DNA from 2 places in the Cytobacillus gottheilii genome. Region 1 is predicted to be linked to the other one. Evidence: riboswitches for the same ligand, from Rfam matches in the RefSeq annotation. Region 1 holds a riboswitch; the other holds the start of a gene.
What was found. A riboswitch is a leader RNA that binds a small molecule or an ion and turns the genes downstream of it on or off. The one in region 1 is predicted to bind preQ1.
Positions count from the first base shown of each region.

Region 1 (8,156 bases):
AAATCTCCAGACAAGAAGCCGAGGATGCTGATATAGAGCTTATTCAAGTATTTGAGGACGTTCACAATTTAGAATCGTCCTATCATATCGTTGTTCCAGTCAAGAAGCTGCCGATTGATTCAGAAGTTTGAGGTTATTTACTTATGTCCTTTTTTGAAGCTATCTAGCTGGATGTATTCTTGAGGAAGACTGTTTTGCATCAGGAGGGGGAGGCGCAAAGGAGCATGTTTAGAAGACTTAACGCTTCTCTTTTGCAGCAGATCAGTTTGTTTTAAACTGCCAGCTTAGTGAGTGGAGGTCTATTTATGAAAGAAAAAACAAAATTGTTTATAGGAACCGCAGGATGTTTTATTTTATGTGTATTTGGTGTTTACCGTTTACTGGTTGAGAACCCATCCAATTTTACCTCTATGATTATTCCCGTAATTTTTGCGCTTTCAGGTTTTCTTGGATTTGTGACAAATGTTTATAAATTGAGTAAGCGGAAAAGTGACAATATATGAACATTTTGGCAGAGAGCTGAAATTTTATTATAAGATAATAGTGCAGATATTCACGATATAAAAGAAAGGATGATTCTAATGAGCCGAAACATCACTTTACCGGACGGAACAACACTGCCAAATGTGGGACAAGGCACATGGTTTATGGGTGAAAACGCACAAATGAAGTCGAAGGAAGTCAAAGCACTGCAGCTTGGCATTGAGTTAGGCATGAATGTCATTGATACGGCGGAAATGTATGCTGAAGGAGGAGCGGAGCTGGTTGTTGGCGAAGCGCTCAAAGGAAGAAGAGACGATGTTTTCTTAGTATCCAAAGTTTATCCGCATAATGCTGGATTGAATTCTATTGAAAGAGCATGTGAAAACAGTCTAAAACGGCTGGGAACGGATCATCTCGATTTATATCTTTTACACTGGAGAGGTTCTGTCCCTTTAGCAGAAACCATTGAAGGAATGGAGAAGCTTAAGAAGGATGGAAAAATTGCGAGATGGGGGGTATCGAATTTTGATACAGCGGATATGAAAGAGCTATGGAGTACAGAGAACGGCCAAAATTGTATGACCAATCAAGTGCTCTATCATTTAGGTTCTCGTGGAATTGACTATGATTTGGTTCTATGGCAGCATGAGCACAATATGCCGATTATGGCCTACAGTCCGCTCGCTCAAGGTGGTTCCTTAAGACAGCAGCTGTTAACAGATCCAGTCATAAAGGAGATCGCAGAAAAGTATAATGCCGAGCCTTTGCAAATTGCTTTAGCATGGACCATACGGGCAGGCAATTGCCTGGCGATTCCTAAAGCAGTGCAGGAAGAACATGTACGGGCAAATGCGGCAGCAGCTGGTATCACCTTAACTGATGAGGATCTGCACAGACTTGATGAGGTATTTCCGAAACCTACACGAAAAATGCCTTTGGATATTATTTAAAAGAGAAAAGGTGGCTGAGATCTTCAGCCACCTAGCATTATCTGACCTTCATTTCCGTGTTTAGCACAACGCGGTCTCGTCCAGCATTTTTCGCACGATACAAACATTCATCAGCTTCCAGGATCATATCCTTGATGGAAGTAATGCTGTTTCCTTTGTGAAGACTAACGCCAATGCTGACTGTTAAAGACAGAGCTTGATTTCGATTTAAGAAAAGCGGATGTGAATGCAGTGACTTCCTCAATTCATTGGCCACATTGATAACTTCCTGTTCTTTGACATGGCTAGTGACTACTATAAATTCTTCGCCACCGTATCTGCCGACAAACCCCAATTCCTTAAAGGTATCCACGATTCGATTGGCAACAAAGATAATGGCCTGATCTCCAATCGTATGACCGTATGTGTCATTGACACGTTTAAAGTGATCAATGTCAATTAGTAGAATACTAACCTCTTGCTCCGCTTTCTGTGCCTCTTTTACCAGCATATTTGCTTTTTCTAAAAAGTATTTGCGGTTTAATACATTTGTAAGATGGTCGTACATAGCCGACTCTTTAAATGATGTATAATTCATAAGATTGTCCATTAAAACGGTAAATTGATCCTGGAAATAAGGAATCATTTTCTCCTTCTGATAGGGGTCAATTTGATCCTGATCCTCGCCACAGACAATAAGAAGACCTGTATGATTTTCACAAACAATCGGAATAGACAAGAACGTGCCAAATGTATCCTGAACACCAAAAGATCTGGGCGTGATATCAGTTGCATAGATGATTCTTGATAGATATTGATCGTCGATATGAAAGCTGTCATCAAGAGATAAATCGCCATGCTGAACGATCACTTCCCATGCTGCATTCTTTTTCTGCAAATAGAATCCTTTTTCCAGCTTTGTCAGGTACAAGAGCGTGTAAAGTCCATTTTCCGCCAGCAGAGTATGTTCTTTCACACTGGACATCTGCTTAAAGAAATTCTGCATCAGTGTCTGCATGTAATATTTCTTTGACTCCATCTCTTTTTCAAGCGTGACACGTTTAATCTTGTCAGCAAGACCTAATGAAAGAACAAGGACTTCTACCATTGCTCCAATTTTTGGTGCATATAAGGTCAATGCATTGAGCGGCAGAATCTGATAAGCAGCCATCAGATTGAGTAAGATGCCTATTAACAAAAGCGACCATGCTGCAATATAAAACTTGGCTTCCCGTGTTCGCAGTCTCACTTTTATGACAATTAAGATGACAAAAAGGGCAAAGAGGGTAGCAATGATTGTACTAACCATTGTGGCCATTCCGATAGGTAAAACGAAAGGAATGATTAATGTAAAAGCACAAATGATCGTAAATACATGGACCATTTTATAGAGTCTTGGTGCAATGCCTTTCAGCTGCAGAAAATGCTTCGTAAACAGTAATCCAAACAGCGCAGCAAAAAGAATAAAAAATGAATTAGACCGGAGTGCCCACCAAGGATAATCGCCCCACAGCCACTCGAACGCATATCCATCCCAAATCGCCTGCAGGATCGTAAAACCAGCAATAAACAAGATATAATATAAGTACGTTTTTTCTCTTAGCGAGAGAAATAGAAAACTATTATAAATCATCATGGCAATCATAATGCCGTAAAAAAGACCAAACAGCATTTGCGAATCAGAATGGTTTGCTGAAAATGATACATAATTCCAAAGAGTGATCGGTGCCTGAAAGAAACTATCAGTTTCAATTTTTAAATAATAGGTATGTATGTCTTCAGATGAATCTAGGTGAAGCGGAAAAACGAGATTGCGGTGTTTTATGATTCTTTCATCAAATGGCAGGCTGTAGCCGATCGTTTCTTGTAAATTAAGGCTACCACTATTTTCACTATACAAGGAAACCAAGCTTAAATGCGGCTTTTGAATTTCGAGCAGCAGCTCTTTCGCACGGTCACTTGTATTTTGCATATCGATCTTGATCCAATAATCCAAATCGGCAATATCCCCATCGATATCCGCCTGACTGAAGGGAACAAATTGATCCTGCCTTTCGAGAATTTGATCTGGAGTAAGATCGTTTGAATCAACATACACAAGTAAATGGGAGGTCATGTCCTTTTCCGTAAAATCATTGCCGACGTTCACGGAGTTTGCTTCAGCATAAGAGGCTGAAATAGGAAAGAACAATGTAAAAAGGACAATGAGAACAAAGTAGTGATATTTTTTGAAAACTGGTTTCATTGAATTGACTCCCGTTTCATGAAATATTGGTATCATTATAACATGATAGTGTCAAATTTTAGCATATTATTTTAGGAGGAATGTCATGAAAACAGAAACGTATGATCAACTTTTGCCATTATTAAAAACAGGTGATTTAATTTTATTCAGCGGAAAATATGAGATGAGCAAGTTAGTGGAAAAGCTGGAGCACAGCAAATGGTCGCATGTGGGGATGGTGCTGCGTCCTGATCCAGATGGTGAGGTTTATTTCTTTGAATCGACCGCCCTTGTAAATCTGGAGGATGAATGGTTTCATGATCATGAGACAGGACCAAAGGTTGTCAAACTGCTGGATCGGCTTAAAACGTACGGCCAGGATGTAGAACCCTACGTGGCACCAGAATATGCCGTGCGCACCTTAACTATGAAAAACAAAATCGATGATCAAAAGCTCTATGACTATATCAAAAGCGTGCATGGAATCCCCAATCCAAGTGAATGGCCAATGATTGAAGAAGTAATTGAAGGCAGAATGTTTCATATTACTTCAAAAAGGAATGATTACACCTGCAGCAAGTTGATCGCAGAAACTTATTTAACATTAGGGATCACATCGTTTTCCATGCCGTTAAACGGACTAATGCCAAAGGATTTTTCGTCAGCAGGACATATAAAAATAAAAGACGGAGAGTTAGGAGAAGAGATATTGATTCAGTTAGAGGAAGAGGTTGCTACTTGAAATTTTCATTGACAGACCTCTGTCCTATAAGATAATATTAAACTCAATTGCATAACCCGATCGGGAGAGGTTCCTAGCTTAAACCCTCTATAAAAAACTATGGATTGCTGTGTCCATGTGGTCACAGCTTTTTATTTTTTTGATAGAAAGATTGTCTAGGCCTCTTTGTGAAGTTCTGTAGAACTTTGCTGGGAGGTCTTTTTTCGTTCGGTTATCATATAAAACTGTAGCATCAGGAGGAGTATACATGAGAATTTTATTGTATTTATTATCTATTGTTATTGCCAATGTGGTAACAGCTAAATTTGCGCCATTGGCTGTAGGGATTTTCATGATCCCTATGGGTACGCTGTTTATTGGAGCGACCTTTATTTTCCGTGATCTTGTCCAAAATAAATATGGAAGATCAAAGACGTACTTATTTATTTTTACTGCATTAATCCTGTCTGGAATCGTGTCATTCCTGCTTGGAGATACATTGATGATTGTGGTTGCATCCGCTATTTCGTTCTTAATTGCAGAAACAGCTGATACGGAAATCTATACGCGTTTAAAGCTGCCATTTGCATGGCGTGTTTTCTACAGCGGTGTTGTCGGCGGCTTGCTGGATTCAGTTGTGTTTGTTGTAATCGGCTTAAGTCCATTAGGTGCAAACATGCTCCCATGGGAAGCAGTGCCGGCAGCAATTGTTGGTCAAATATTGGCGAAAACGATTATTCAAATGATTGCAGCGCTGATTATTCATCGTATTCATACTGGAAAAGAGAATAAGATGGCGTTTTAAGTTTCGGAGGAATCTATTGATCAAAATAGGTTCCTTTTTTATGTCCCCAGAATGCTGTTGTCCCAGAGCAGTGTCGATGCTATGCTTTTAGTAAAAAAAGGAGTTTCATTTATGCCTTTGGAAATCGTTCGCCAGGATCTTACAGTCATGAATGTAGATGCCATCGTCAATGCAGCCAATAAGAAATTGCAAATGGGCGGCGGTGTTTGCGGTGCTATTTTTCAAGCAGCCGGAGTTGAGGAGTTAACAGAAGCATGCGACAAAATCGGGGGATGTGCAGTCGGTGAAGCCGTGATAACGAATGGATTTAAGCTGCCTGCCAACTATATTATCCATACACCTGGTCCCATTTGGAAGGGCGGTACACAGCAGGAGGCAGAATTGCTGCGGAAATCTTATAAGCATTCATTAGAACTGGCACAAACATATCAATGTGAGTCCATTGCATTTCCACTGATTTCAACAGGAATATACGGATTTCCTAAAGAAGAGGCTCTGCAAATTGCCATTTCGGCCATCAGCACCTTTTTAATGCAGCATGAAATGCATGTTTATTTAGTTGTATTTGATCAGCAATCGTTTGGCCTGAGCCAGAAGCTTTTTCACTCTATTCAGGAATATATTGATGAGCATTATGTGGAAGAAGCTAGTGCTCTCTATGGGGGCAGAGAAGCACGCTTTGTAACGGAACAACTTAGAGAGCATGATTATGTTAAGCAAAGTGAGGATATTGAAGAAAGCAGTCTAATGCAGTTAATTGATGAACTCGATGAATCGTTTTCGGCACGCCTGCTTCGCCTCATTGACGAAAGAGGAATAAGCGATGTGGATGCTTATAAAAGAGCGAATATTGATCGCCGTCTGTTTTCAAAGATCCGCAAGGAAGACAGTTATAATCCGAAAAAGAAAACCGCTATCGCCTTTGCGATCGCTCTGGAGCTGGATGAAGATGAAACCAATGCTCTGCTGTCAGCAGCAGGATATACTTTGTCACACAGCAGTAAATTTGATGTCATTGTGAAATTTTTTATCACTCAGCAGAAGTATGATATCCATGAAATTAATGAAGCATTATTTCGATTTGACCAGCCTTTGCTCGGTGCTTAGAAAATGTCGCTTTTGAAGCGACCATTTCATTTTGAAAACTTGATATCCTTCCATTATAGATAAGGAGGGTATTAAACATGAAAAACAAAGTAACTGAAGTTGTATTTATTTTAGACAAAAGCGGATCAATGGCAGGGCTCGAGGCAGACACGATTGGCGGCTATAATTCGATGTTGAAAAAGCAGAAAAAAGCTGAAGGAGAGGCGTTTGTAACGACAGTATTATTCAACAATGGGTATGAATTATTACATGACCGCGTTTCTGTAAAAGATATAAAAAAGCTAACTGAAAGCGATTATGAAGTAAGCGGGACGACCGCATTAATTGATGCAATCGGGTTTTCGATTCAAAAAACTGTTCAAGAGCAGAAGAAGAAAGAGCGTGCAGATCATGTCCTCTTTGTGATTACCACTGATGGCATGGAAAATGCCAGCCGGGAATTCACCTCTGAACAAGTGAAAAAAATGATTCAGCATCAGAAAGAAAAATATGACTGGACCTTTATGTTTCTCGGAGCCAATATTGATGCCGTTGAAACTGCTGGGTACTTTGGCATTGATAAAGATTTTGCCGTGGATTACCATGCTGATGGAGAAGGTACGAAACTAAATTATGAAATCCTGAGCGAGGCAGTATTGAGCGTACGGTATGGCAAGGGTGTTGATCCTGGCTGGAAAGACGAGATTGAACGGGATTTTACTGAGCGGAGTAAATGATAGTAGGTTATAAGGTGTCCTAAATCTTTAGTGATTTAGGATATTATTTTTGAGTTTAAGTTAATTTCTGGAAAAACCTATTAATTAAAACTGTATTTAAGAGGTAAAGGAGGAGAAGTGAAGTTGAAAAGATACTTCGAGGGGAATTGATCCCTTTCTTAATGTATAGGGGGGACAAAATGCTTGGGCCATGGTGTTGGGGTGTCTCCAAGCATTTTTATGCATTGAGTTTTCGTGAAAATAGAGGGAAGAATTCCGCCTATTTAGGGAAATAGCTATATTTTCCTCTAAATAAGAGGAGTTTTTCCGCTTATATGGATAAAATCATTAAAATTCGGTGCATTTTTTGAAGATAACCGGAATTTCTCCCTTTATTTTTGCTATTTGAGGCCTTTTTTTCAAAATAACCGGAATTTCTCCGCTTATTCATTCCTAGACCTTTTGGAGAAACAACATGATAAAGTATTGAAGGTCGCAGCTTAGCCGAGTGATGTATGTGCAAACAATAGTAGTATTGAGTTATAGATACGGAGCACTGTATAATCATTAGCATAGAAGATTTCGGGGAGATAAGAGCCGGCAAAGTGCCCGTGGGCAAGTGAAAAGAGAGTTGGCGAGAACTAAAGAGCCGGCAAAGTGCCCGACAGGCAGTGAAAAGAGAGTTGGCGAGAACTAAAGAGCCGGCAAAGTGCCCGTGGGCAAGTGAAAAGAGAGTTGGCGGGAACTAAAGGGAAGGCAAAGTGCCCGTCAGGCAGTGAAAAGAGAGTTGGCGGGAACTAAAGGGAAGGCAAAGTGCCCGACAGGCAGTGAAAAGAGAGTTGGCGGGAACTAAAGGGAAGGCAAAGTGCCCGACAGGCAGTGAAAAGAGTCAAGTCCTTATTATTGTGTAAATTCCTTTTCACAATGTTACCACCTATTAATAGCTGTTAGTTGATTTTGCTTAGGAGAAGGGGGTACCCCCTTCTCCTAAGCAAAATTTCGCTCCGCGGTAAGGTATACTTTCTTATTTAATTCTAAATTTTCATTCTCCATTAACAATGCACCAATTAATCGAAATGCAGACTGATTATTAGGAAAGATACGGATCACACTCACTCGTTTTCTAATTTCTTGGTTGAGCCTTTCCAATGAGTTATTGCTTAAAATGTGTATTTGATACTTTTCTGGTTCA
Region 1 covers NZ_CP071709.1:1,222,120-1,230,275, forward strand. Annotated here, with positions in the region: gene J1899_RS06020 (helix-turn-helix transcriptional regulator) at 1-131, shown strand, start outside; gene J1899_RS06025 (hypothetical protein) at 306-503, shown strand; gene J1899_RS06030 (aldo/keto reductase) at 582-1,433, shown strand; gene J1899_RS06035 (diguanylate cyclase) at 1,471-3,657, opposite strand; gene J1899_RS06040 (C40 family peptidase) at 3,743-4,378, shown strand; PreQ1 riboswitch class I at 4,439-4,485, shown strand; gene J1899_RS06045 (VUT family protein) at 4,626-5,162, shown strand; gene J1899_RS06050 (macro domain-containing protein) at 5,274-6,269, shown strand; gene J1899_RS06055 (vWA domain-containing protein) at 6,347-6,985, shown strand; gene J1899_RS06060 (IS256 family transposase) at 7,952-8,156, opposite strand, start outside.

Region 2 (8,156 bases), 380 kb from region 1:
TAAAAGGAGAGGAAACGCCTGATATCTCATTTTTAAATGATAATCAGAGAAACTTTGCCTGGTATGTGAACGAGTCCGCTTTAACCCCAATGACAACAGCATCAAAAGCGACAATTTTAAAAAATGGACAACAAACGTTTCAAGCTATTAAAGAGGAATTGCTTCGTGCCGAAAGATATATTCATATGGAATATTATATTTTTCGTTCGGATCGGCTTGGAAAAGAAATTATAGATATTCTAATGATGAAAGCGAAAGAGGGCGTTGAAGTTCTTTTTACATATGATGCAGCAGGAAGTATGACAATGTCCCCAAAACATGTGCGCCGTATGGAGGAAGCAGGTATTCAGGTGAAGATTTTTTCCCCTCTTAAATACGGCTTTTTCAATCAGAAATTTAATTTCCGTAATCACCGGAAAATTGTGGTCATCGATGGGAAGGTTGGGTTTGTCGGCGGATTAAATGTCGGTGTAGAGTATTTAGGTGAGGACGAACGAATAGGCTTCTGGCGCGACACGCATATGATGCTTCAGGGGGAAGCGGTATACACACTGCACACAATTTTCTTGCTGGATTGGGAGTATGTGAGCGGAGAAGATGTGCTGGAGTTGTACCGTGAAGAAAAAAAGCACCCTGTCAATGAAGATGTTGTTGATGGAGCTATTCAAGTTGTAGCAAGCGGACCAGATACTCAGCCTGGAATCATGGGCGATTTATATTTTGCCATGATCGCTTCAGCTCAGCATTCGATCTGGATTGCCACTCCCTATTTTGTGCCAGATGAATCAATCCGGACAGCTCTTCGGGTAGCTGCTGCAAAAGGGGTTGAAGTGCGCATCCTCGTTCCAGAAATTAACGATGGGTTCCTGACCCAATATGCGAGCCGATCTTATTTCTCTGAGCTGCTTCGATATGGTGTGGAGATCTATTCGTATAAAAAGGGATTTTTGCACCAGAAGCTTATTATCATAGACGGCAATTTGGCAACCATTGGGACAGCCAATCTTGATATGCGCAGCTTTCACTTGAATTTTGAAGTGAATGTATTTCTGCTGGAGACAAGCAGTATTCGTGAACTTGTGGCTCATTTTGAGGAAGACATGCGCGAAAGTGAGAAAATCAGTCCCGTCCAGTATTACAAACGCGGTTTTGTGGAGAGAACGAAGGAGTCATTCGCAAGATTATTTTCTGGAGTTTTATAAACATAAATATTGTTTTAAAGATAAACCGAACGATTTAGAGGAATTTGCAGGAATCTGCAGGAACCTCTCTAATCGTTCTTTTTTGAAAATAATTGTTTCGTCTGACGAAATAAGGTATGATTTGAATAGTTAGAATTGTATAAAAATAATTAATGTTTAGCGCAATTTTTGCCTTTTATAAGGAGTGAATTTTTCACCGGTCAATGAGGTATTGCGCTTTTCTATTTAGGAGGGGAATTATGCTTGCAAAATCCGTAATTGAAGATGTATTAACAGCAGCACTCCAAACGGGGGGAGATTTTGCTGAGGTATTCGCAGAGGATCGATTTGCCAACACGCTGTCACTAAGAGAGAACAAAGTAGAGGGCAGTCTATCTGGCCGCGATTTTGGCATTGGCATTCGAGTATTTAAAGGTTTTCAAAGTGCTTATGCCTATACAACGGATGGTTCAAAAGAAGGCTTGCTAAAGGCTGCCTATCAGGCTGCAGCAGGAATTAAAGGGGAGAGGAATGTCACAGCCAGCCCTTTAGTACAAGAAAAAATCGTATCAGCTCATTCAATTGCTGCTTTTCCAAGAGAGGTTGAAAAACAGCGTAAAGCCGATGTAATGAGAAAAGCTTATGAAATAGCAAAGAATTATCATTCCAGCATTCAGCAGGTTGGTATTCGTTATTTAGACGAAGAACAACATGTACTTATTGCGAATTCTGAAGGGAAGTTTGTAGAAGATAAGCGTGTGCGAAGCAGGCTGTCAATTCAATCGATTGCTTCAGACGGCAAAGGGATGCAGTCAGGCTATTATGGACCAGGTGCACATCAGGGCTTTGAATTTATGGAGAGTCTGGATTTAAATCATTACGCTTCAGAAGCATCGCGAATTGCGGTAACGATGCTAGGTGCCGATCCATGTCCAAGCGGAAAGTTTCCCGTTATTATTGATAATGAATTTGGCGGCGTTATTTTCCATGAAGCATGCGGGCATGGTCTTGAAGCAACAAGTGTGGCAAAAGGCAATTCTGTGTTTGCTGATCAGATTGGAGAAAAAGTAGCATCTGATGTTGTTACCTATATAGATGACGGAACGCTTGCAAATGAGTGGGGTTCTTTAGCGATTGATGATGAAGGAGAAGCCGCGAGAAAGAATGTCCTGATTGAAAATGGAATTCTAAAAGGATATTTAATTGATAAGCTGAACGGACGAAGAATGGGAATGCCCTCGACAGGCTCAGGCAGACGACAGTCTTATCGTTTCGCTCCAACTTCAAGAATGACGAATACATATATCGCCAATGGAAAGTCGACACCAGTGGAGATCATTGCCAATACCGAGCATGGAATCTATGCGAAATACATGGGCGGCGGACAAGTGAATACAACGACAGGTGATTACAACTTTGCGGTCATGGAGGCTTATGCAGTAAAAGACGGAAAAATAGGCAAACCGTTAAGGGGGGCAACTTTAATTGGAAATGGTCCTGAAACATTGAAGCTTGTTGATATGGTCGGAAACAATCTTGCCCATGGAGCGGGCATGTGCGGGTCGTTAAGCGGCAGTCTCCCTGTAAATGTTGGGCAGCCGATGATTCGTGTAAGCGAGATGACCGTTGGCGGAAGAAAGGGGGAAGAATAAGATGAGAATAGAAGATTTTCAGGAGAGAGTATTCCAACTTGGAAAACAGCTTGGTTTCACAGATATGGAAATCTATTCGGAAAAAGTAGAGAGTTTAGGCTGTAAGCTTTACAAAGGAGAAATCGATTCATATCAAACATCTGAAACATTAGGCGTTTCTTTTCGGGGAAAAATGGACGGAAAGATGGGCTATGCTTATACAGAAAATACAGATGAAGATTCTGTTCAATATTTGGTTAACGAAGCAAAAGCGAATTCTCTTTTAATTGAAGAGGATGTTCAGGAAGAGATTTTTAAAGGATCAGAACAATATGGCGACCATACCTTTTATTCTGAGGAATTAAACGATGTATCTATTGAGGAGAAAATTGAGTTTTTAAAAGAGATAGAAAAAGAGGTTTATGCTTTTGATGAGCGCGTAACAGGTACAAATACTCTATCTTTAAGCAGCTCAGAAAAGGAAAAAAGATTAGTGAACTCCAACGGACTGGAGCTTAAAGATCGAACAAATCATATTGGCCTCTCCGTATCCGTTATTGTAAAACAAGGAAAAGAAGTGAAAAATGGAGTGTTTTCACGCGTCACTCGAAACTACCATTCACTAGCAGCAAAGAACGTTGCGGAGCATGCTGTAAAAGAGGCGTTGTCTAAGTTGAATGCTGAAAGTGCAGATAGCAAAAATTATTCTGTCATCCTGCGCAATAAAGCTGCCGCAGCTTTACTTCAAACATTTTCACCGATTTTTTCTGCTGAACAGATTCAGAAGGGCCAATCACTTCTAAAGGGGAGATTAGGGCAAAAAGTAGCGGCAGAGCATGTGCATATTGTTGATGATCCATTTTACGGGGATGGAGTTAGAAGCGGAAATTTTGACAGTGAAGGATATGCAACAAGGAAAAAAGATGTCATTAAAGACGGAAACCTCCTTACATTTTTGCATAATAGCATAACAGCGAAAAAGGATAATGTGGAATCTACGGGAAATGCTTATAAAGCATCATATAAAGGAACTATAACAGTCGCACCTTCTAATTTTTATATTATCCCTGCTGAAAAAGATTTGCCTGATCTGGTAGCTCAAGTGGGTGATGGTATCTTGGTAACTTCTTTTTCGGGACTGCATTCAGGAACCAATACTGTTTCCGGTGATTTCTCGATTGCAGCAGGCGGTTTTCTTATCGAAAATGGAGAAATCAAAACAGCACTAAAACAAATGACGGTTGCAGGGAACTTTTTTGACTTGCTTCAGCAAATTGAAGAAGTTGGTTCAGATCTCGAATTTTCGCTTGCATTTGGTTCGCCGTCACTGCTGATTAAGGAGCTGGCAGTCACGATTGAATAAGGGAATGCAAGAAAAGGGAACTGATAATGAACAATTGAATTGAGGAAAATATGAAAAAATAAAATAGGAAGTGAAAAAAAATAAGTTTAGAGTTTTGCGCTCTGAACTTATTTTTTTCGGCATATTATTCTTCTGGATATACTGCACTTTGAAAAACAACTGCTTAAAAGAACATTAACTCTCCTAAATTGAGGTTTTCTTTTGGAATGAGAATGGATATAACGTATTATAGGATGTTAAAGGGAAGGGGAGAATGGGGAGAGCAGTTTAAGCCAAAAGGAATTCAATGGGACCTTGTTACAGAAGAAGAGATGCTGGTATTAAAAGAAATATGGGACCTAATTCAGAATAGGAAATGATAGAGACACAGAGGAGTGATTTGTTGCGGTTTATTGCACAGCATCCTTATATAAAAGTCAGCAGGCAGATCAAATGGACTGAGCAGAAAATCATTGAAGAAGAACTTTCGCTTATACTATATGAAGATCGCATTGAAACACAATTTCATGTTCATTATATAAGAGACGTATGGGATGTTTCCTATAAAAGTACCAGCGCAGGCACGGGGCTGCTTTATTTACATACCAGGAGCGGTGTAAATGCTTTTTATGTGAAACAAAATCCTTCAGAGTTTATTGACCACTTTATAAAAATAAAAGCAAGCTTGTAGAAATTTTTCAATAGCTAAAAAGTGCAAATAAAAAGGTGCATTCCGCTTATGGGAATGCACCTTTTTGGTCCGTATAACGGACATTCAAGGTACGTTTACTGAGGCCGTCCGATTTTAAGTATATCGGTTAAAGACGAGAGTGCCTATCGAGCGCTCTGCAAACCCTCCTTGATCCAAAGCAATGCCAAGACAAGAATCTGAAGTCGCTGTTATGTTCTTCAAGGTGAACCAGTCCCTTCTGCAAGTCGTAATGGCCTTGCATTATTTGTTTACCACCATGAGAAGAGTTAAAACATTTCTCGACAAAATTATTTATGTTTGTCCATAATCTCCATTATTTTTGCAAGGGGTGCATGATTTTCAGGTGATTCGTCAATGTGGTTCCAAAGGACTTTTCCTGAACTAGAATAAACCCAAGTTCCCCCTTGAATATAAACATCTTGTGTCTTCATTGACTCCATAACGAACTTTTTTTGCTTTTCGTCTTCTGGGACAAATCCTTTTACTTTTCCGGTAACAAAACCAAAGGCAGCTTTGGAGAGCAGCTTCCATTTTGGCATTGTCTTATGTCCCATTCCTTTATAGGCAACTCTTGCAGGATCGCCTAAAATCGGAAATGGATAAGGACCAAACTCTTTTAAGAACATGTTGATAAAGCTGCCTTTAGAAGGTGCAATAACAATCAGCTGATAACCGCGCTTTGAAAATTCATCATAATGCTCACGCAACTGCGTGAGATACTGCCTGCAGACAGGTCAGCCAAGATGGCGTACAAACACCACAACACTTGGTTTTCCTTGAATCAATGCTTCTAGAGAGAGTTTTTCTTCAGAATCTGTTCTTTCAAGCAGAAAATTCATGAAAATACCACCTTTCGAATAGATTAGTCAATCATAACGTTATTATTAGATATTTTGAAGTAATTGACACACTATCGAAAGTTTTTTATAGTTATATTGGTATTTTAAAATATGCGTTTCACGCAAAATGAGAGAGGTTCATAGCACTTACCCTCTATAAAAAACTATGGAACGGATGAATTGCATTCAGCCATGTCCATGGAGGGCATGGTTTTTTTATATTCAATTCCCTCATTCCAGCATGAAATGCAATCCAAGGAGGCACTAGCATGACAGGAAGAAAAGATGAAGAATTAGAAGGGGTAACCCTGCTGGGGAATCAAGGGACACAATATTTATTTGAATATTCCCCAGAAATCTTAGAAAGCTTCGATAATAAGCATCCAAACCGTGATTATTTTGTAAAATTTAATTGTCCAGAGTTTACGAGTTTATGCCCTAAAACAGGACAGCCAGACTTCGCGACAATTTATATCAGTTATATACCAGATCAGAAAATGGTGGAAAGCAAATCGCTTAAACTGTATTTGTTCAGCTTCCGCAATCACGGAGATTTTCATGAAGACTGCATGAATATCATTATGAATGACTTAATTGAGCTAATGGATCCGCGTTACATCGAGGTGTGGGGCAAGTTCACGCCTAGAGGCGGCATTTCCATTGATCCTTACACGAACTATGGAAAACCAGGCACAAAATACGAAAAAATGGCTGAGTTCAGATTGATGAACCATGATCTATATCCAGAGACCATTGATAATCGTTAATCTTAATAGAGGCTGAAGGTCCATATTTTAACCAATAATCAAACCAAACATTTTAGCAGATCATTTTTAACTGTTAAATTTGTTTGGTTTTTTAATTGCTTAAGTGCTTCATTTTTGTGTAAAGGTATGTCTTCTCTTTGAGACGGTTTTGTTATTTAGGATAAAGTACATTCAATTTACCTATAAATACTACAAATTTATAATTCTTTTGTAATCTTTGTAATAAATGGGTTTGTGAATTGATTGTCCATTTGTTACACTGATAATTGGTTAAATCTCTGTGAATGTTTAATTATGAGATTACTAAAATATGAATGGATGCTTTATTAGGAGATTATCATGAAAAAATTTTATATAACAGTTTGTTTATTATTGTTGACGGCTTGTTCGTATGACACGATCGCGTCAATTAAATCGGAGACACTTTCTGAAACGGAAGAGGCAAAAGATGCAGCAAAAGAGGAAAAAACAGAACCAGCTGTAATTGCAGAAGGTAAAGAAAAGATGGATACGGTTACTCTTAAAGAGGAATCTCTTTTCAAATTTGAAGTTAAAGATGGCAGTTATGATTATAACGTGTTTGTATACGCTAAAAATGCAGAAAAAAAGGATGTTTTCTATTCTGGCCATTATGCATTTTACCTAGCTGAAAAAGATTCAACGGTAGCTTATAAACAAAATGTTTTAAACGATGAAGAAATACTCACTTTTAAAACAGGGAATGATGAGCAAATTTACCCTTTGAAAATTGGAAAGAAAACGATATTTGCTGTGGCTGAACAAATAGATCAGGTGCATAGCCAATATCTGTTTGCGGGAATTGACAATGGAGAATTAAAGCTAATAAGCAATGGAGAAATCGAATCTTTAAATGATATTACAATCAGAAACATAAACCAAAAATATCTTCAGACAATAAAGCGAGACAGTTCTTCAGATACCATATACTTTACAACATGGGGATTAAATGAAGAGACCCTAAAGCTAGTTGAACAGGACCAAGAAACGATTACAGATAAAGAGAAAGTAGACTTCTGGCTAGATAGTTTAAATGAAAAAAATGCATTCTATTATCCATTTAAAGATTTGGAGCTAAATACAGATCTCTTGGCAAAAGCAAAGCAAGGCATTCCAGTTGGAAGCCCATACCCGCTAGGCACCAATATACAAGAAATAAAAAAGTCTGAACCATATTACATGCGGGAAGGCGTGAAAGAGGAAGGCCCGTATGTCATGTATCCTGAAATCACCTATTATTATAATGCTGAAGACAGTAAGGTGACAGCAGCTGAAATTCCTGGAGAACGTCTAAGAACAACCCTAACTGAGGCAGAAAAGATATTTAAGCAATTCGGAGAAACATTTAAAAACGACACAGGTACATCCATCTATTTAAATACGGAAAAGTATCAAATTGAAGCAGTGGCCGATCATGATGATAAGGTGAAGTTGCTGCGATTAAAAAGAAGATAGCGGATGGTAAAAAATGGCTCGGGTATTGAATTTGCCCGGGCTATTTGTCATACAAAATAATGAGCGGGATAGCAGTATGAGATTCTCAATGCTGTATCATCAGAATAGCAGTATACGGCTAGAATAGATTGAGGCTTATCTTGATTCAGTGGGGAGTGTAGAGAGTGAGATTTTCATGTGTTATGTTTGCTGTTTTAAGTTTTATTAGCTT
Region 2 covers NZ_CP071709.1:840,149-848,304, forward strand. Annotated here, with positions in the region: gene cls (cardiolipin synthase) at 1-1,202, shown strand, start outside; gene J1899_RS04050 (TldD/PmbA family protein) at 1,442-2,833, shown strand; gene J1899_RS04055 (TldD/PmbA family protein) at 2,835-4,175, shown strand; gene J1899_RS04060 (hypothetical protein) at 4,558-4,845, shown strand; partial or broken gene J1899_RS04065 (peroxiredoxin-like family protein) at 5,154-5,588, opposite strand; PreQ1 riboswitch class I at 5,833-5,879, shown strand; gene queF (preQ(1) synthase) at 5,975-6,472, shown strand; gene J1899_RS04075 (hypothetical protein) at 6,812-7,945, shown strand.
Region 2: another riboswitch for preQ1. It lies ahead of queF (preQ(1) synthase); the one in region 1 lies ahead of J1899_RS06045 (VUT family protein).